DNA from 4 places in the Lysinibacillus sp. OF-1 genome. Region 1 is predicted to be linked to each of the others. Evidence: riboswitches for the same ligand, from Rfam matches in the RefSeq annotation. Region 1 holds a riboswitch; each other region holds the start of a gene.
The links. Region 1 has a riboswitch for S-adenosylmethionine ahead of NV349_RS21675 (cyclase family protein). Riboswitches for the same ligand answer to the same signal wherever they lie in the genome.
Positions count from the first base shown of each region.

Region 2: another riboswitch for S-adenosylmethionine. It lies ahead of NV349_RS18235 (methionine ABC transporter ATP-binding protein); the one in region 1 lies ahead of NV349_RS21675 (cyclase family protein).
Region 3: another riboswitch for S-adenosylmethionine. It lies ahead of NV349_RS20310 (bifunctional homocysteine S-methyltransferase/methylenetetrahydrofolate reductase); the one in region 1 lies ahead of NV349_RS21675 (cyclase family protein).
Region 4: another riboswitch for S-adenosylmethionine. It lies ahead of metK (methionine adenosyltransferase); the one in region 1 lies ahead of NV349_RS21675 (cyclase family protein).

Region 1 covers NZ_CP102798.1:4,419,231-4,424,558, reverse strand. Annotated here, with positions in the region: partial or broken gene NV349_RS21685 (Cof-type HAD-IIB family hydrolase) at 81-831, shown strand; gene NV349_RS21680 (DedA family protein) at 932-1,528, shown strand; gene NV349_RS21675 (cyclase family protein) at 1,571-2,308, opposite strand; SAM riboswitch class I at 2,397-2,503, opposite strand; gene NV349_RS21670 (YuzC family spore coat inner layer protein) at 2,599-2,997, opposite strand; gene NV349_RS21665 (helix-turn-helix domain-containing protein) at 3,121-4,689, opposite strand.
Region 2 covers NZ_CP102798.1:3,709,193-3,714,520, forward strand. Annotated here, with positions in the region: gene NV349_RS18220 (nucleotide sugar dehydrogenase) at 1-624, opposite strand, end outside; gene NV349_RS18225 (MetQ/NlpA family ABC transporter substrate-binding protein) at 1,146-1,994, opposite strand; gene NV349_RS18230 (methionine ABC transporter permease) at 2,065-2,733, opposite strand; gene NV349_RS18235 (methionine ABC transporter ATP-binding protein) at 2,723-3,751, opposite strand; SAM riboswitch class I at 3,835-3,938, opposite strand; gene NV349_RS18240 (thioredoxin family protein) at 3,995-4,306, opposite strand; gene NV349_RS18245 (toprim domain-containing protein) at 4,321-4,662, opposite strand; gene gcvH (glycine cleavage system protein GcvH) at 4,753-5,133, opposite strand.
Region 3 covers NZ_CP102798.1:4,141,669-4,146,996, reverse strand. Annotated here, with positions in the region: gene NV349_RS20320 (globin-coupled sensor protein) at 1-283, shown strand, start outside; gene NV349_RS20315 (protoporphyrinogen oxidase) at 516-1,910, shown strand; SAM riboswitch class I at 2,010-2,110, shown strand; gene NV349_RS20310 (bifunctional homocysteine S-methyltransferase/methylenetetrahydrofolate reductase) at 2,201-4,048, shown strand; gene metH (methionine synthase) at 4,041-5,328, shown strand, end outside.
Region 4 covers NZ_CP102798.1:3,577,829-3,583,156, forward strand. Annotated here, with positions in the region: gene NV349_RS17405 (alanine/glycine:cation symporter family protein) at 1-157, opposite strand, end outside; gene NV349_RS17410 (alpha/beta hydrolase) at 285-1,091, opposite strand; gene NV349_RS17415 (gamma carbonic anhydrase) at 1,226-1,738, shown strand; gene metK (methionine adenosyltransferase) at 1,916-3,112, opposite strand; SAM riboswitch class I at 3,370-3,488, opposite strand; gene pckA (phosphoenolpyruvate carboxykinase (ATP)) at 3,878-5,328, shown strand, end outside.

The DNA of each region.
Region 1 (5,328 bases):
CTTTCATACTTTTCATTAAGTATAAGGAATGAATTAAATGTTTGTGATTCTAAAGTACTGTTTTATAAAGGCGGCTTAAGATGAATTATAATATCATATTTTTTGATGTGGATGGAACACTGATTAATTACGAAGATGGCTGTGTGGAAGAAAGCACAAAGCAGGCCATTCAACTTTTGCAGGAGAGAGGAATTCACCTTGTAGCGGCTACAGGAAGACCTTTATCGATGTGTCAGGAGATACAAGCGCTAGGGATTGAAACCTTTATTACAGCAAATGGGGCATATGTGAAACACAAGGATTTAATCATACATAATTCAAAATGTACAAGCTTTTGCACGTGAACAGCAGCATAGCCTCACATTTTTTACAGAGCAACTATCGATGAATGGCATTCAGCATCCAGCTGCTTTCAATGCGATGCAGGCAACTCTATCTTTACGAAATTTTCCGGTTGTGAATGAAAAAATTGTGGATGAAGAAGTTTTTCTCATGTGTCTATATGCAGATGAGGAGGCTGAAAAAAGATATGCTAGCCAATTTCCGCATATATTTTGGCAGCGATGGCATCCTTATATTGTGAATGTATTACAGCAGGATGTTGCCAAATCGATAGCTGTTAAAGCGGTACTAGACCATTTTAACATTGATCCTGAAAATGCTATTGCTTTTGGAGATGGGGATAATGATATTGATATGTTAGAGCATGTAGGGCTAGGTATTGCTATGGGAAATGGTAGTGCAGCTCTAAAAGCAGTTGCGAATTTTGTTACAAAGAGTTCCACTGAAGGTGGTATTGACTTTGCTTTACGGCAGTTTCAAATGATATAAAGCTGCTGAAGGTCTTAAAGTCGATGCCTCAGGTTCTCTTAGATCTATTGAAGGAACTTGTTAATCAATGCGTTTTAATAAATTTTGGGTGGGATGTTATATGGCACATCATGTGCAATCTCTAATTGAACATTACGGGTATTTGGGTATTATCGTGATCCTAATTGGAGGCATTGTTGGGTTGCCACTTCCTGATGAGGTCTTTCTAACATATGTTGGCTACAGCGTTTATATAGAAAGCCTTGAACACATTCCCGCTTTAGTAAGTGCAATGATTGGTGCAGTTGGCGGTATTACCTTAAGCTACTATATCGGCTATCGTTTTGGCTTACCATTATTGCAGAAATATGGACCCAAAATTCATATTACGGAGCAAAAAATTGATTTTACAAAACAACTGTTTACTAAAATTGGGCCAACTTTATTATTAATAGGCTATTTTATACCTGGTGTACGACATCTGACAGCCTATATTGCGGCAATTAATAATTATCCATATAGAAAGTTTGCTTTTTTTGCCTATACAGGGGCATTTATCTGGACTTTCACATTTATAACGTTAGGGAGGATGCTTGGGGAGAAGTGGCGGTTTGTTGGTTATTATTTATCCCATTATAGTATTTATCTCATCCTATTGTTTGGCCTCGTAATGCTCATCGTTTACTATCTATTCAAAAAAAGAAATATACGAAAATAAAGGTCTGTATGATTCAACATATGAATCGTACAGACCTTTGTGTTATGGCAAAATAGCAAATGAGCGTACAGGGAATCCAGATGCCTTTTCAGGCTTAGGGACGATATTGAAGATAATTGCCCCCTTCGCAGGTAGCTTGTCCAAGTTAGTCATCAACTCAATTTGATAGATGTTTTGTTCAAGCACGAAGTATTCGCCGTCTAGCTTACCATTTTTGTGAAAATCAGCGGCTGAATCAGTATCAAATGTTTCATGGCCAAGTGCACTTATTTGACGTTCCTTCAATAAAAATTGTAATGCCTCTAAGCCCCAGCCTGGTATATGGTTATGTCCATCCATATCTTGGTTACTAAATGCCTCTTTATCTGGCCAGCGCTTACTCCAATCCGTACGTAGCGCTACAAAGGTACCTGCTTCAATTACTCCATGTTGTGCTTCAAAATCAAAAATATCTTGCACACTTAGCGAGAAGTCATGATTGCTAGCAGCTTCTCGTGATTTATCAATAACGACAAGAGGAAGAACTAGTTCTTTTAGTTCTAATTCTTCTAGATAGCGGGAGTCTCGCACAAAATGAATGGGTGGGTCGATATGTGTGCCATATTGTCCTGGGAACGTGAATTGTTGTGCGAAGAACCCGTCATCATGAGAGAATAATGTTTCAAATTTAGCATCTTCAAACATAAAAAAATGTGGGGAATTAGGGCCGAATGTATGTGTTAAATCAACCCATTGTTTTGATTTTAATAATTGTAATGCTTGTAAAAGTTGGTTTGACATTGATTTCACTGCTTTCTGTTAAAATTAGTAGAACATAAAAAAGAGTCCCCTTAGAAGAGGACTCCAGAATAAGCAACGGTAGTTCTTCTTCTCATCTTTCAGGCTTAAAATTTTGCCAATTGGAATTAGCACCATACTGTTGAGCTGGTTGCTGAGACTTCATCGGGCCAATCCCTCCGTCTCTCTCGATAAGAAAAGTGATATAAGAATTTTCAGAAATAATAATAAAAACACTTTAGCATAGAATTTTATAGTTTACAAGTTCGATAGAGATATAAGGGTAAATTTTTTTACCAACTTAAATTTATGGTTATGCCACAACAACCATTATCCATAAGACGTATTCTGAAATTGTCTGGTGTATAATTTGCATCAAATTTCATCGTAATGCCTGTTGATGTGATTAATTTATCAACCTCTGTTTTATTTGAAAGCTGTGCAGCATTCATTAGATCATGTGCAAATTGTTGAGAGCTATCAATTTTATCCGTAAGCAATTGAGCCTGTTGCATGATCGCCTTTATCCGTGTAGCTGACATTTTTAATTTATGTGTGTCGACAGGTGGAAAGGGGGTAGTGTTCGGCATTGCTAAATGTTGAGGAATAGGTCTAACGGCAAGCTGCTGGGCAAGTGGCGACGTTGGGTAATGATAAGGATGAACAAAGTACGGATAAGGATTGTAATACAATGTAATTCCTCCTATCCTATAGCTGATATCTTATCTTATGTAGCTAAACGTCTTTAGGTGTTATTTTGCAGTGCAATGTCTGTCCTAATCATTTAAAAAGGAAGCCAAAGTGAGCTTCCTCTTTTAGCCGAGAACATGTAAGACATCATCAATTTTTTTACTATGAGACAGAATACCGTAATTCATCCATGTTAAAAAATCCACTTCATATACACAGTTGGTTTTAACTGCAGCTAGATTTTTCCACATAGAAGTTTTTAAAATCGTACGCTCCTCGTTCTCGTAAATGGAATGTTGTTTATCAAAAGTAATAAATAAATGATCCGCATCTAATTGCAGCAATTGATCAAATGTCAGTGGTGCTTTACGTTGATTGTGCGGAATACTCCAGACAAGTGGATGTGGCATTAAACCGAGGTCACGATATAAAATTGGCCCCGTATAGCCACATTCAGGACCCGCATATAGAGTAATGCCAATGGCTGAAATGCGAAGAAATGCCACACTTTGCCCATAAACGGATTTACTAAGAATTCCTTTTGCTTGCTGTACCTTATCCTCATATTGTAGGATCACGTCTTGCATCAAGGCGGTTTTTCCTGTTAAATCAGCAATCTTAAACAAAGTAGACTGCCAGTTCTCTCCAGGATGTGAGATATGACAGATGGGAGCTACTTCATTTAAATGATGACAGGATTCCCATCGCTCTATACCTGCATCTAGCATAATTAATGTTGGTTTATAGTGAAGGAGTCGATCCATTTCTCCATTTTGTACATCGATATCAGGCACTTCTTGTAGACCTAAATAGTCTTGTTTTCCCCATTTTGGATGACTGAATTGAGCAATTGGTGTAATCCCAAGGGCGACAAAGAAATCTTCTAAGAATGGTGCAAATACACGTAGATTGCTGCTTTGGTTTCTTCGATATTGTCCTGGAGAGATGCCGACATGTTCTTTAAAACGACGATTGAAATAATACTCATTATTAAATCCGATAGACTGACTAATTTCAAATACCCGATCATTTGTTGTCATTAATAATTGCTTGGCTTTTTCAATGCGAATGTTATTTAAATAGTGAAGAGGGATTTGCCCTGTAATCTCTTTGAACATACGGGTATAATTCCATCTTGGAACATCAGCTAGCTCTGCCAACTGCTCGACAGTCCACTCTTTTTCAAAATGTTTATGCAAATAGTTAATGGATTGCTCAACAGATTGACGATCATTTTTTTGCACCAGCTTGGGTATTGTTTGATGTAAGAGCAATAACATCAGCTCTTGAAAGTGTACATGCTGCTCAAAGATGGTGTGCTCATCCTCCGCTAGACGGTTCTGATAAATGGCTTCTAGCAGTCTACGACATTGCGAAAAGGGGAGAAGACGTTGCTCTTTGACACGCTTAAAAGGGCTAGTAGTCTGTTTATTGCAAAGATGGACAATGTTGAACTGTAATTGATAAAAACAAAGGTGCTCGTTTTGAATGCGTATATTAGCCGTGTTATTAGGAGGAATCGATATGCACTTTTCTTCACTAAGATGAATGGTGTTATGATCTATTTCTAGCTTTCCGCTGCCACTCATTACGATGAAAAGTGTATAGAAATCACTATTAAACTGCTGCTTGTTCGTTGATTGAATCACATAAGAAATAGTTTGTAACGTATAGACATGTGTTAAGTTACCCATTGATGATTCACCCCTTTATAATTGAATTTGGAGAACAACACAAAGAAAGCTCTCTGAAGAGCTTTCTTTCATGTTGTTGAAAAAAGATGATGTCAACGGCAGAAAAAGCAAATTTGCAAGGTGAAAGGTTGATTTCCGTTCCGCCAGCGCCCTTTCCAGGGGGCGTCCGATGAGCCGCTTCACTCACTTACGCTCGCTCCAGGGTCTCATCTGTGACGCTAAATCCCCTAGGAGTGACGCTGGCTCCACTCCAATCAACCATTCTGCAAAGTGTCTTTACTTTTTTTCATAGTAATATAGCGATTAAATAGCCCATTATTTTTAGAGGGAATAAGCTCTTATTTTCAATGTGGGGAAGTGATGTGTGACAACACCTCTCCATAAAGAGTAGTGAAGACCTTCGCCTTATTTGAAAACCTTTGCTAAAAAGGTACCATTTTTGTGGGTTGGAGTGGAAGGCTACTTGACTCCCATGGGATAGCGAGACAGGCGAGCCCCTGCACGGAGGAAGCGGCTCAGCGCTCGCCCACAGGAAAGCAAGTAGCCTGCAACGGAAATCCATTTTCATCTTTCACAAAAATTTTATGGATGGTTTTGTTTTTCAACGCTATGCAAAGAAAGCCCTCATAAAGAGCTTTC
Region 2 (5,328 bases), 710 kb from region 1:
AATGACTGTTTCATAAAAGATCTTTGATACTTCTAAGCATGCTGCGGTTATTCCACCAACCACTTTAGGCGTATTTGATACGGAAAAGTTGATATTTCCTGGATCCACACGTTCTGGTGAATAGGCTAAAAATAAATTTTGACCAATCACAAAACCATAGTTTTCTAAAATAGGCTGGACAATTTCTTCTGTTGTCCCAGGATACGTTGTGCTTTCAAGAATAACTAACCCATTCGTCTTGATATATTGTCCGATGGTATGTGTTGCTTCTTTTATATATGAAATATCGGGAGTTCCTTCTGCAGTAGTAGGTGTAGGCACACAAATCATAACGACATCCACTTGTGAAAGCTTAGAAAAATCATTCGTTGGCTCAAATTGATTACTCTTTAGCATTTGCTGTATATTTTCTTTAGGTAGATCAGCGATATAACTATGACCATTTTGTAACTGCATGATTTTATCTTGGTTTTTATCAAAGCCTATTACCTGAAACCCACTTTGAACCATTTCCACTGCAAATGGTAACCCTACATAGCCAAGCCCAATAACCCCAATTGTAGCTTTTTTTGTGTGGATTTTTTTTGATAAAGCTTTGCTTAATGATGTCGTTTCAATTGTCATAAAAAATTACTCCTTTATCTAATCTAGTAGTCCATTGTCATCGTTCTTTTCGTTACAGCTTCGTTTGACCATAGTTATTCATGGCAAGCATTCTGCAAAGTAATTTGTCACTTCTCATCATCGTACTGTACAGACTCCTTTCATCGCTACATACTTACGTATGATTTTTCTAGTCAAAATAGATTAAAAAAATAAATTTAACTCAAAAAAACTTCATCAACATTTATATAGTACTAATTATAACTAAACAATTTCTAAACAATCATAAAATATACTCATAAACACCTACATTTTATGTAATTTAATAATATTTGTGCAATAATGTTCATCCTATTTAACAAATAATTTCAGAATTACTTTCTAACTCTAAAAAAATCAACACTAAATTATGTTAATTATTGGTAAATCAACATTTTTTAATAATTGCAATAAAAATAGCCCCCTCAAGTATCATTAATGAGCGATACTTGAGGGGGCTAATAAAAAAGTAAGTGAGTTAGATCACTCACTTACCCTTTTAATTATTGTACTGGTACTACTGCACCTTTCCATTCTTCTAAAATGAAGTCTTGGATTTCTTTAGAAGTTAATACTTCTAATAATTTTTTAATTTCTGGTCTTGTTTCGTCGCCTGCACGTACTGCGATAATATTCACATATGGAGATTCTTTGTCTTCAAGAGAAATAGCATCTTCGATTGGATTTAAACCATTATCGATCGCAAAGTTAGAGTTGATAAGTACTGCATCGCCCTCATCATTTTCATACATTTGTACAAGCATTTCTGGTGCAGTATTCGCATCGAATTTAAAGTTTTTAGGATTTTCTTCAATATCCTTTATTTCTGCTGCCGTTTTATCAATACCTTCTTTTAATTTAATTAAGCCTTTAGCTTCCAGTAATGATAGCATACGACCGTGGTCTGATACTGAGTTAGAAAGTAAGATTGTTGCGCCTTCAGGCAGATCTTCTAAAGTTTTATATTTTTTTGAGTAAATACCGATTGGTTCAATATGAACGCCACCAGCATTCACGAAATCATAGCCATTATCTTTAATTTGCAGCTCTAAGTATGGAATATGTTGGAAATAGTTTGCATCAAGTATTTTTGAATCTAGATCTTGGTTTGGAAGAACATAATCTGTATAAGTTTCAATTTCAAGGTCGATGCCTTCTTTAGCTAAAATTGATTTTGCTTTATCTAGGATAACTGCGTGTGGTGTATTAGAAGCACCTACTTTTAATGTTACATTGTCTTTACTATCTGTTTGATCAGATGCTGAATTGGCATCTTCTTTTTTATCTGTACCACAAGCTGCTAATGCTAGTACAAGTATAGATAAAAATAATCCTGCTAATAACTTTTTCATTTATGACACTCCCTTTTATTTGTTTCAAATATGTTAGCGGTTAGAACCGGATTAACCTCTTTTAGTCTTACTAACGTTTATCGATCTTCACCGTTATGAGATCACCAATCCATTGAATGATAAATACAACTACTAAGATCAAAATAGTTGCCATTAATGTCACATCTTGGCGATTTCGTTGGAAGCCGTCTAGGAAAGCTAAGTTACCAAGACCACCTGCACCGATAATCCCTGCCATTGCAGTATAACCAACGAGGGCAACAGCCGTTACAGTAATTCCTGAAATTAGTGCTGGTAAAGATTCAGGGATCAGTACTTTCCAAATAATTGTGGATGTTTTTGCCCCCATTGAACGGGCTGCTTCAATGACACCTTTATCTATTTCACGTAACGCAATCAATACCATACGAGCGTAGAACGGGGCTGCACCGATAATTAGAGCAGGTAATGCCGCATTTGCTCCCCGAATCGTACCAAGTAAGAATTTCGTAAATGGAATTAATAAAATAATTAACACGATAAATGGGATGGAGCGGAAAATATTAACGATTGAACCCGTTAAAAAGTTAACCATTTTATTAGCCCATAGCTGATTAGGGCTTGTTAAAAATAGAACGATCCCAATGACTAACCCAAGAATAAATGTGACAACTGTAGAAATTGCCGTCATGTACAATGTTTCATACATAGCTTGCCACATATTTTCCCAGTCTACGTTTGGAAAAAGATTAGTTAGCATTTGCGATCACCTCCGTTTGTACTTCGACTGTATTTAAATAACGAAGGGCTTCAGCCACATTTGTTTTCGAGCCATCAATTTGCACAATCAGTGTACCGTATGCACCGTTTTTCGTTTGCGAAATATTACCATGAACAATGCTTACTTCTACATCAAATTGTTTCACAAGATGTGAGATAACCGGCTGCTCGGTCTTTTCACCAACAAAAATCAGTTTGACAAGTTGTCCAGTTGGATAATTTGTTTTGATTTGTGCCACCGTATCCTGTGTTTCCTTTGTATCCGTAATCTGAGATACGAATTTTTTAGTAATAGCCGCTTGTGGTGCTTGGAAAACTTGCAATACCTCACCACGTTCCACTATTTCGCCTGCCTCCATGACCGCTACACGATGACAAATTTTGCGGATGACATGCATTTCATGGGTAATCAAAACGATTGTTAAGCCTAAACGTTCATTGATATCAACGAGTAAATCAAGAATGGCATCCGTCGTTTCAGGATCGAGTGCGGAAGTCGCCTCATCACATAGTAAAACCTCTGGATTATTCGCTAATGCACGGGCAATCCCTACACGCTGCTTTTGTCCACCAGAAAGCTGGGATGGATATGCCCTGTCACGTCCCTCTAGACCAACAAGTGCAATTAATTCCTTCACTCGTGCTTCACGTTGAGCCTTTGAAACACCTGCTATTTCTAGAGGAAATGCAATATTTTCGGCAACTGTTCTAGACCAAAGTAAATTGAAATGTTGGAAAATCATACTTACCTTTTGTCTAGCTGCTCTAAGCTTTTGCCCTTTAATCGATGAAAATTCTTGACTGTTCACCGTTACTGTTCCTGTTGTCGGTTTCTCTAAACCGTTTAATAAACGAATCATGGTACTCTTACCAGCGCCACTATAGCCGATAATGCCAAAAATTTCACCTTTATTAATGGTAAGGTTGACGTCTTTGACTGCCGTTAATTCGCCATTTGCTGTTTTGTACTTCTTCGTAATATTTTGAAGCTGGATCATAGCGAATACTCCTTTTCTCATATAGAAAACCCCTTCACTCACAGACAAGTAGAAGGGGTCACGTATAATAACGTTAAACCGTTCTCTCATCTTTCAAAGAAAAATCTTTGAGTGATTTGGCACCTTTTCACTTTGTGATGGTTGCCGGGCTTCATAGGGCACTTCCCTCCGCCACTCTTTATAAGAGTTCGATATATTTAATGTTTTAGTAATATATTTGATACTTTACCACGCTAGTAAAGTTCAGTCAATTGATTTTTTTAACAATTCGTATAAAAATGGTACGGATTGAAAAGCATAAATCTTATCTGTCACTTTTCCGCCATCACTAACAAGTAAACACGGAACACTTTCAATTTGGTGCTCAACAGCAACATACTCTAAAAAATTTATATTCGCTTTACCTATTGGTAGCTGTGGCAGTAATTGTTCAATAATGGCCATCATTTTAGATGCCACTGCACACGTTCCACACATCGGTGTATATAAATAAAATGCAGCTTTCTGTCCAGACTGTTTAGCCGTTTCCCACTGCTCTTTTGACCATTCTTCCATTTCCTCACGCAACCTTACAAAATATATTCATTATGGATTGAAAAATGTGCACGCAGTAATATCATCGCTAACACTTTTCTTGGTGTCGTCTCTACTTCCTTATAGGTTGGCATTGTACGTAAATGCTCTGCCTCTGGATAATGTCTGTCCATTAATGCACGTAGCTTATCGCCTGAAGTATCTGCATCAAAAAAAGTAAATAGCTCACAGCTCTCATAGGGATCGAGCAGCTCTTCTAATTGATGCACACCAATTGTACCATTCGTACATAGTATTGTAACATTCTCATTTAAAATTGGCTCAATTTGTAGCTTATCTGAGCGTCCTTCTACTATTAAGCATTTTCCCTCGAACATTACGCCACCTCCATTTAGACATCCCCATTATAAGTCATTATATAACAAAAAACGCCGGTAGTTTCCGACGTTTTTCGATTATAGCTTGTCTTATTCAGCGATCATTTCTTCGTATTGCTCTGCTGTCATTAGTTTTTCAACTTCTGATGCATCAGCAGGCTCCACAACGATCATCCATGCTTTTTCATATGGTGATTCATTAACGAATTCTGGGCTATCTTCTAAATCTGCATTTACTTCAACTACAGTACCTGAGATTGGTGCATACAATTCAGAAACAGTTTTAACTGATTCTACGCTACCGAATGGATCATCTGTTTTGATTTCGTCGCCAACTTGTGGAAGCTCAACGAAAACGATATCTCCTAATTCAGATTGTGCGAAGTGAGTAATACCAATACGTACTTTTCCATCTTCTGTTTTTACCCATTCATGTTCTTCAGAATAACGTAAGTCTTTAGGTGTGCTCATGCAAAAAACCCCTCCATAAATATGTAATATATTCACTTTCAGTGTGCCATACTTCTCCTATAAAAACAAGATTCAATTACGTGCCAGCTTAATTGCAGTCCACAATTTTTTCAAGTTACTTGAAATACATCTCTGTTAAAAATTTGTGACATCTGCCGGTGACTTTATCTCGGTTAGAAGAGTCGTTCGATCCTG
Region 3 (5,328 bases), 280 kb from region 1:
GGCATTGTTATTGAAAAAAACGAGTGAACGGACAGAGAAATTAGAGCATTCTCTGGCAAATATTCAAGATGAAGTAGCGTCAGGTGAGGAAAACATGTTACAAACTGAAGGTCAATTTACAAGCATATTGGGAGCCATGACAGAAGCAAAGGATCAAAACGACTGTATGGCAACGAAAATACAAGCAATCGTCGGGATATTAAACGAGTTAGGGACATCATTTACAGAAGTAACGAATTCAGCAGAAAACTTAGCGAGCTTTTCCCAAAATCTAAAAGGATAGACTACTAAATTAACGTTTATGTTTCCGTATTTTTTAAACATATTAAACACTATAGTACCTATAAATATGTGTATTTTTTGTAAACCTTGAAATGGAAATTCCATATGATTAAGCTAGAGCTATCTCACAGATGAGGTAGCTCTATTTTTGCTAAATTTGTAAAGGGTTTAACGTAATTTTCAATGAAAATAAGTTTATACTGTAGGAAGAACTAAAAATAGGGGCGGTTACTATGAAAACAGTTGTTGTATTAGGTGGCGGTATTACAGGATTATGCACAATGCATTATTTACAACGTCAAGTGAAGGAAAATAATGTAGATGTGCGTCTAGTGCTTGTAGAAAAAAATACATATTTAGGGGGCAAATTATATTCAACACATGAGCAAGGTTTTATTATGGAAACAGGTGCTGACTCGATTGTAGCTCGTCATAAAGGTGTTATGGAGCTTGTACAGGAGCTTGATTTTGAGGAGAATCTAGTTTACAACGAAACAGGTATTTCCTATATTTATACGAATAATGAATTACATGCCATTCCGGCAGATTCTACTTTTGGAATACCAATGAGTTTGGCATCCTTGGAGCAAAGCACATTGATTACAGAGCAAGGTAAACAAGATGCATTAAAAGATTTGACTTTACCAAACAAAGACTTCACAAAGGAAAGCTCAATTGGAGAGTTTTTAACTTATTATTTAGGGGAAGAGCTTGTGAAAAATCAAATTGCACCCGTTCTTGCAGGTGTTTATTCAGGGGATTTACACCAGCTTTCGATTGCCTCTACTTTACCGTACTTGATTGACTATAAGAACGAGTATGGAAGTATCATAAAAGGCTTTGATGCGAATCGTGAGCAATTTGCTAAAGCAGCCAATAAAAAGTTTATATCGTTCAAAAACGGTTTATCTTCTCTAATTGATCGTCTCGAACAAACATTAACTGATGTAGAGATCATCAAGGGTGTCGCAACTGTCAATGTTCAAAAGCAAGAAAACCACTATTCAATTGCCTTAGCTAATGGTGAAAGCATCGAGACAGATTATGTCGTTTTAGCACTGCCGAATGAGGCTGTTCAAGGCCTACTACAGGATGAATCATTAAACCGTTATTTTGACCAATTTACGACAGCTTCAGCAATTACGATCTATTTAGGTTTTGATGTACCAGACTCTAGATTGCCAGCAGATGGAACGGGCTATATTGTCTCACATAATTCTGACGTTACATGTAATGCTGCAACTTGGACAAGTCGTAAATGGAGGCATACATCAAGAGATCATAAATTACTTGTGCGACTCTTTTATAAAAGCATCAATCCAGCATATGAGCAACTCCATGCCATGTCTGACGAAGAATTAGCAGCGGTTGCTTTAGAGGATGTGCGCAAGAGCCTAGGAATAGAGGAACAGCCAACAGTTATTAATGTCACAAAATGGATTGATCAAATGCCAAAATATGATCTAGCTCACCGTGAAGCATTACAAGGTTTAGTTCAAGAATTACAAGAAAACTATCCTAATCTATCCATCGCAGGTTGTTCATACTTTGGGGTAGGGATTGGTGCTTGTATTCAAAATGGGAAAAAAATCGGTGAGGAGCTTGCAAAGGAACTAGCCAATTTCTAAGCTTTTAAGTGAAAAATATCTTTGTTATGTGAAATAGTCTTGACTCATTCGTCAGTAAACGATATGATTCTTTTAATTATTTAAAAAATTCATACTACATTCTTATCAAGAGAAGCAGAGGGACTGGCCCATTGAAGCTTCAGCAACCAACTTTTTTGTCAGGTGCTAAATCCAGAAGACCATTGAGTCGAAGATGAGAAGGAAAAAACAATGATGAGTCATTAAAGCCTTCTTTTTTTATAAAAGAAGGCTTTTTATTATACAGAGATATAGGAAGAGAGGCTAGTTTAATGAGATTGCTTGAAAGGTTAAAAACGCATGTATTGACGGCAGATGGCGCAATAGGCACAGTGCTTTATGGCTATGGTTTGGAGTATTGTCATGAGGAAATGAATGTACAGAAACCTGAGTTAATTGAAAAGATTCATAGGGAATATATTGCAGCTGGTGCTGACATCATTCAAACGAATACGTATGGTGCAAATGCCATTAAATTAGCTCGCTATGGATTAGAATCGCGTGTCCAACAATTTAATGAAGCAGCGATTACAATCGCAAAGCGAGCTGCGGCAGATGGAGGTCAGTTTGTCTTAGGGACAATTGGTGGTATTCGTGGTATTCGTAAAAGTGATGCAACGTTAGATGAAATCTTAGCAACTATTGAGGAGCAAGCGAGTGTTTTACTTGCTGGGAATCCAGACGGCCTTTTACTCGAAACCTATTATGATTTTGAAGAATTAACAGCTACCTTAAAGATGCTACGGACAAAGACAAAATTACCGATTATTGCGCAAGTTTCCATGCACGAACCTGGTGTTTTACAAAACGGTATGTCTTTAAATAACGCCCTGCATGAGCTAGAAAAACTTGGTGCGGATATTGTGGGTGTCAATTGTCGTTTAGGTCCACACCATACCATTCAGGCGTTTGAAGGTGTAGAACTTCCTGATAAGGCATTTATGTCGGCTTATCCGAATGCTTCACTCCTTGACTTAGAAGATGGTCGTGTCGTTTATGAGTCAGAAGCTGAATATTTTGGTCGAGCGGCTGTGGAATTACGTGATCAAGGGGTACGCTTAATTGGAGGCTGTTGTGGTACGACACCGAAGCATATAGCAGCAGCGAAGAAGTATTTAGAAGAGTTATCACCAGTTCATGAAAAGTATGCCAAACCGGAGAAGATTCAAATTGTTCGTGAAGCAGAGCCAACGAAGTATGAACCTCTTCATGAAAAAGTAAAGCGCGAACGCTCTGTCATTGTAGAGCTAGATACACCTAGACATCTGGAAATTGATGGTTTTTTGGAAGGGGCAAAACAATTGTATGATGCAGGAGCAGATGTCGTCATGATGGCAGACAATTCTCTGGCTTCTCCACGTATTAGCAATATTGCTATGGGTGCATTGTTGAAGAGTACTAATGGTGTACGTCCTCTAACACATATTACATGCCGAGATCGTAATTTAATCGGTCTGCAATCACATTTAATGGGGTTAAATGCATTAGGAATTCATGATGTGTTAGCTGTTACTGGTGATCCAACAAAAGTTGGGGACTTCCCAGGTGCCACAAGTGTTTATGATGTCTCATCAATGGAGCTGATCCAATTAATTAAGCAGTTAAATCAAGGCATTTCCTTCTCAGGTAAACCACTTCGTAAAAAAGCAAATTTTTCAGTAGCTGCTGCATTTAATCCAAATGTCCGTGTATTAGATCGTGCTGTGGCACGCTTAGAGAAGAAAATTGAGTATGGAGCAGACTACTTTATTTCACAGCCAGTATATACGAAGGAAAAAATTGTGGAAATTTATGAGGCAACCAAGCATTTGCAAGCACCTATTTATATTGGTATTATGCCCGTTACAAGTTATAAAAGTGCTGAATTCTTACATCATGAGGTGCCAGGCATAAAATTATCTGAAGATGCCTTAGCAAGAATGAAGGCCTGTGGTGAAGATAAAGAACGTGCAACATTTGAGGGGATTGCCATTGCGAAGGAATTAGTTGAGGTGGCTGCACAGTATTTCAATGGCATTTACCTTATCACTCCATTTTTACGTTATGATGTGACATTAGAGTTGATGAAATATATTGAGCAATTGGATGAACAGAAAAAAGGGGTAAGTATACATGGCTAAGCACTTGATTGAAAAGCAACTAGAGAAACGTATTTTAATTCTTGATGGCGCAATGGGAACAATGCTACAAAACGAAAACTTATCCGCTGAGGATTTTGGCGGGGAGGAGCTTGATGGCTGTAATGAAAATCTTGTGCTTACTAGACCTGATGTAATTAAGGAAATTCACCATAAATATTTAGAGGCAGGCGCAGATATTATTTGTACGAATACTTTTGGCGGGACACCTCTTGTGTTAAATGAATATGATCTTGGCGCAAAAGCGGAAGAAATTAATAAACGTGCCGTCGAAATTGCTCGTCAAGCAGTGGATAACTTTTCAACATCAGATTGGCCACGCTTTGTTGCTGGCGCAATGGGTCCAACAACAAAAACATTATCCGTAACTGGCGGTATTACATTTGATGAGCTAGAGGAAAACTTTTATGTACAGGCGAAGGCGTTAATTGAGGCAGGAGCAGACGTCCTTTTACTAGAAACTAGTCAGGATATGTTAAACGTAAAAGCAGGTACTCTAGGTGTAGCACGTGCTTTCGCGGCAACTGGCAAAGAACTACCCGTCATGATTTCAGGAACAATTGAACCGATGGGTACAACACTCGCAGGGCAAACGATTGATGCTTTTTATATTTCTATTGAACATATTAAACCACTATCCGTTGGCTTAAACTGTGCGACTGGACCAGAGTTTATGACGGATCATATTCGTTCATTAGCAGAGCTTTCCACAGGCTATATTAGCTGTTATCCGAATGCAGGCTTGCCGGATGAAGAAGGTTGCTATCATGAATCACCAGAATCTTTATCACAAAAATTAAAAGGCTTTGCAGAAAAGGGCTGGCTTAATATTGTAGGTGGATGTTGTGGGACGACTCCAGCTCATATCACAGCTATCCGTGAGGTTTTAAAAGATGAAAAACCACGCCAAATACCAGAGAAAACACATGGTCATGCGGTAACAGGAATCGAACCATTATTGTATGACGATTCTATGCGTCCATTATTTATTGGTGAAAGAACGAATGTTATAGGCTCTCGTAAATTTAAGAATTTAATCATTGATGGGAAGTTTGAAGAAGCTGCAGAAATTGCACGTGCGCAAGTAAAAAATGGTGCACACGTTATTGATATTTGTTTAGCCAACCCTGATCGTGATGAATTAGCTGATATGCGTGGTTTTATGCAGGAGGTTGTGAAAAAGGTTAAGGTTCCTCTTGTAATCGACTCGACAGATGAAAAGGTCATTGAGGAAGCATTAAAATTTTCTCAAGGAAAAGCCA
Region 4 (5,328 bases), 840 kb from region 1:
ATTTCTCCCCTTTAAACATTAAAACAAACATGTCTTTAATGTGTCTTACTTGCAGAAACCTTGTGATGATTGAGAAAAAAAGTCCAATCAATAAAATACCATAAATAAACCACGGTCCCCATAAAATACCATTCAACTTACCAACGATTACCTCCATTTTACCCCTCCAATTTGAAAATACCATACTTTAAGTCATTATAGTATTACACTTTTCTGAAAATTACAACATTATATTTAAGTAACAATATTTAAGTAAGTCTTCTAGTAAATGGAAGGGATAAAACCTATTTAATGATATAACCGATTCTTCGAAGAGCATTATTAATAAAATCACGAATATACATAAAAATCTCTTCTCGTTCTACTTCGTGAAATAAATTGTGATAGCAATTTGCCCATTCTTTAAATTGAAACTCTGTAAACTCTTGTTGATGGAGCCAATTTCGAGTTTGTCGTGTTTCCGTAATTTTATCTTTCTCAGCTGTCATAATGAGCATAGGCATATTCGGAAATTCACCTTTTGGAAGCATCACTAAATTTTTCATCATCTGCTGAAGCTCTCGATACCATTTCACTGAAACGACTGACATGAATGGTACCTCATCTTTCATTTCGTCCCTACCTTCAACATTGCGTGTAAGGTTCTCATATGAAATATTGTGAGTCATTTTAACATTTGCAGTCAATGCACTTAGACTCGTTAAAGCATTTGATAATTTACCTGGTAAAAGCTTTAATTGCAGCCACGGTGATGTCAAAATAATGCCTGCACATTCATATTGCTTCTTTTGCATTGTGTGAAGAACTAACGTTGCTCCAAGCCCATGTCCTATTACAAAAGTTGGTAAATTATATGAAAAAGCATTCTCAATCAGATTTCTTGTATATTTATTGTACAATTTGAAGTCCTCATCATGGACACGAGCAAACCTTGCATTCACGCCATGATTAGGTAAATCTCCCATGACTATGTGGAAGCCTTCCAATCTTAATTTCTCTATCAGCCATGCATACCATCGGTGATTTTCATATGCACCATGAACTATAGCAATCACAGCCTTTGCTTGTCCTTCAGCTTCCCATTTCCACATTCACATAGTCCTCCTAAAAAATAATTACACATTGATTATATCGAAATAAATAGCTCATTTTAATTTTATATTTCCATAAAGTTGCGTATTTGATACGATAATACTACATTATAGAAAGAATTGAGGCGATTTTCATGATTTATCCATTTAAAGATAAAATGCCAAAGATCGATCCATCTGTCTTCATTGCTGATTACGCAACTGTTACGGGCGACGTAACAATTGGTGCTGAAACAACCATTTGGTTTAATACGGTCATTCGTGGTGATGTTTCCCCAACCATTATTGGGAAACGTGTCAGTATCCAAGATCTTTGTTGCTTACATCAAAGCCCAAAATTTCCGCTAATTATTGAAGATGAGGTAACAGTTGGACACCAAGTCACTTTACATAGCTGTACAATTCGCAAAAATGCTTTAATTGGTATGGGCTCCATTATATTAGACGGGGCAGAGATTGGAGAGGGTGCATTTATTGGGGCAGGAAGCCTAGTACCTCCTGGTAAAGTCATTCCTCCGAATAGTTTAGCATTAGGTCGTCCGGCAAAAGTAGTCCGTGAATTAAATGCAGAAGATAAAGAGGATATGGAACGTATCGTGCGCGAATATGCAGAAAAAGGACAATATTATAAATCCCTTCAGAAGTAAACAATATACACAAAAATTCAATATTAACGAAAAAAATACCTCGCATTTCCGTGTAACCAAAATGTTCACGGATCGTAGCGAGGGATTTTTTGTAAAACAAAGGGGACAATATTGCCCCTTTCCTTTTTAATACATTAGAATAATTTTCTAATGTATTCATTACTTTAGCTCAATAGTTTATAGATGTGCCTTTTCTCGTAGAGCATCTGCTTTATCGATTTGTTCCCATGGTACATTTAAATCTGTACGACCAAAATGACCATAAGCTGCCGTTTGTTTATAAATCGGACGACGTAAATCTAGCATTTTAATAATACCTGCTGGACGTAAATCAAATAGCTCACGTACCCACTCTACGATTGCGCTTTCTTTCACTTTACCTGTACCAAATGTGTCAACCGCAATGGAAACTGGTTGAGCCACACCAATCGCATAGGCAAGTTGTACCTCAGCGCGTTCTGCCAAGCCAGCTGCTACAATGTTTTTTGCTACATAACGTGCCGCATAAGCCGCTGAACGGTCTACCTTTGTTGCATCCTTACCAGAGAATGCGCCACCACCGTGACGTGCATAACCACCGTATGTATCAACAATGATTTTACGTCCTGTTAAACCAGCGTCCCCTTTAGGTCCACCGATAACAAAACGGCCAGTCGGGTTAATAAAGTATTTCGTGTTTGCATCTAATAATTCACTTGGCACAACGGGTGCAATAACAAATTCTTTCAGATCAGCTTGAATTTGTTCAAGTGTTGCTTCTTCATCATGTTGTGTTGAAATAACAATTGTATCCACTCGCACAGGTACATTATTGTCATCATATTCAATCGTTACTTGTGTTTTTCCATCAGGACGTAAATACGCTAATTCACCTGATTTACGAACTTCTGTTAATCGGCGTGCTAATTTATGTGCTAAGCTGATTGGCAATGGCATTAGTTCAGGTGTTTCATTACATGCATAACCAAACATTAGACCTTGGTCACCAGCACCAATTGCTTCAATATCAGCATCTGTCATAGAGCCTTCACGAGCCTCTAAAGCTTGGTCAACACCTTGTGCAATATCAGGCGATTGTTCGCCAATAGCTACAAGCACCGCTAGATTTTCAGCATCAAAGCCATATTTACCACGTGTATAGCCAATTTCTGCTACAGTATCACGAACGATACCTTTAATATCAACGTAAGTAGAAGTAGTTATTTCTCCTGCTACTAATACTAATCCTGTTGTGACAGTTGTTTCACACGCTACACGTGCATTTGGATCTTCTGCTAAAATAGCATCTAAAATGGCATCCGAGATTTGGTCACAAATCTTATCTGGATGTCCTTCTGTTACACTCTCTGATGTAAACAGTCGACGGTTTGTCATTTGGTTTTCCTCCTATTACTCTTACAAAAAGTAGTTGTGTATGAATACGGTACTCATTACCCATGTCAAGTCCGCTCCTAAGGATTGAACTCTCAAGCCGTTACTGCTGCTTTTAACACGAGGATTTCGAAAGATCTGTCATTATAATAAGGAAAGAACTACATATACTTACCTTTACATTCTTTTTTAGCAATAAAAAAATCCTTTACTCACGTTACTGCACATGAGGAAAGGAATAATGACTTCGTAACCTTTCACTCTTATCGTTCAAGGGATGTTCCCTTGCATCAGGTTGGCACCAACGCATGCTGTGAAATAAAACATGCAGGTTGCCGGGTTTCACAGGGCCTGACCCTCCACCAGCTCGGGATAAGAGTATCCGTTCATTTTCATGTTACTGAAAAGGTTGAACGTTGTCAAATATTTTCTTATGTATTACTGTATAGAAAGGAAGGAACTGATTACACAAAAACTTTTCATACTTGGATGATGATGTAAATAGAAGCAAATTAATCCCTACAACATACCTAGCTACTTGTGGTAACATATGTGTGGCTCAATTTTTGCGCCTAATTACAGTAGGATTGATCGGATTCTACTCGAAAAACATTATTTTTTGTCAGTTTATTGAAAAGTGATAAAAACTCTAAAATAATTTCTTAATTAGTATAGATTATTTAAGCAATTGTGTTATACTATTTTTGAAATTAAGAAAAAATCCCTCTAAATCAAGGGAATACTATAAAAAAGGATGGTATTTAATCGATGAATTCAGTAGAAATTGCAAACGAACTGAAGGAATTATTAAACGGCGGTAACATTAATGTTCAACTTTCAGTACCACAATTAGCAGAAAAAGCTACATCTCGTGGTGAAGCAATGTTAACAGTAGATGGCGCAGTTCGTGCAGAAACTGGCAAATACACTGGTCGTTCACCTAAAGATAAATATACGGTAGAAGAAGAAAGCACAAAAGATCAAATTGACTGGGGTAAAGTCAACCAACCGATTTCTTCTGAAGTGTTCGATAACTTATATGTAAAAGTAATAAAATATTTAAAAGAACGTGACGAGTTATTCGTATTTAAAGGCTTCGCAGGTGCTGACAAAGATTCACAATTAAGCATCCAAGTAATTAATGAATACGCTTGGCACAACCTTTTTGCTCATCAATTATTTATCCGTCCAACTGAAGAAGAATTAGCTTCTCATGTTGCAGACTTCACTGTCATCTCTGCTCCTAACTTTAAAGCAGACCCTGCAGTTGATGGTACTGCTTCTGAAACTTTCATCATTGTATCACTTGAAAAGAAAATGATCTTAATCGGTGGTACTGAATATGCTGGTGAAATGAAAAAATCTATTTTTGGTATCATGAACTACTTATTACCACAGCAAGGTATCCTTTCAATGCACTGTTCAGCAAACGTTGGTGAAGCTGGCGATGTGGCATTATTCTTCGGTCTATCTGGTACTGGTAAAACGACATTATCCGCTGATCCAGATCGTAAGCTAATTGGTGACGATGAACACGGCTGGTCTGATAATGGTGTATTCAACATTGAGGGTGGCTGCTATGCAAAAACAATCAACCTTTCTGCTGAGAAAGAACCAGAAATCTACAATGCAATCCGCTTCGGTTCTGTTTTAGAAAACGTAGCTGTTGATCCAGAAACTCGTATTTGTGACTATGATGATGGTTCATTAACAGAAAATACACGTGTAGCTTATCCAATCCAATACATCGAAAATATTGTTGATCCTTCTGTTGCAGGTCATCCAAAAACAATCATCTTCCTAACAGCTGATGCGTTTGGCGTATTACCTCCAATCAGTAAATTAACAAAAGAGCAAGCAATGTATCACTTCCTAAGCGGTTTCACTTCTAAGCTTGCTGGAACTGAACGCGGTGTAACAGAGCCAGAACCAGTATTCTCTACTTGCTTCGGTTCTCCATTCCTTCCACTTCCAGCAACAGTGTACGCAGAAATGTTAGGTCAAAAAATTGACGAGCATGGTGCACAAGTATTCCTAGTGAACACTGGTTGGACTGGTGGCGAATATGGTACAGGTAGCCGTATGAAGCTGTCTTACACACGCACAATGGTACGTGCAGCAATCGACGGAAAATTAACAAATGTTGAAACGACACAAGATGCTGTCTTCGGTTTACACATTCCAACAGCAGTTGAAGGTGTACCGTCAGAAGTGTTAAA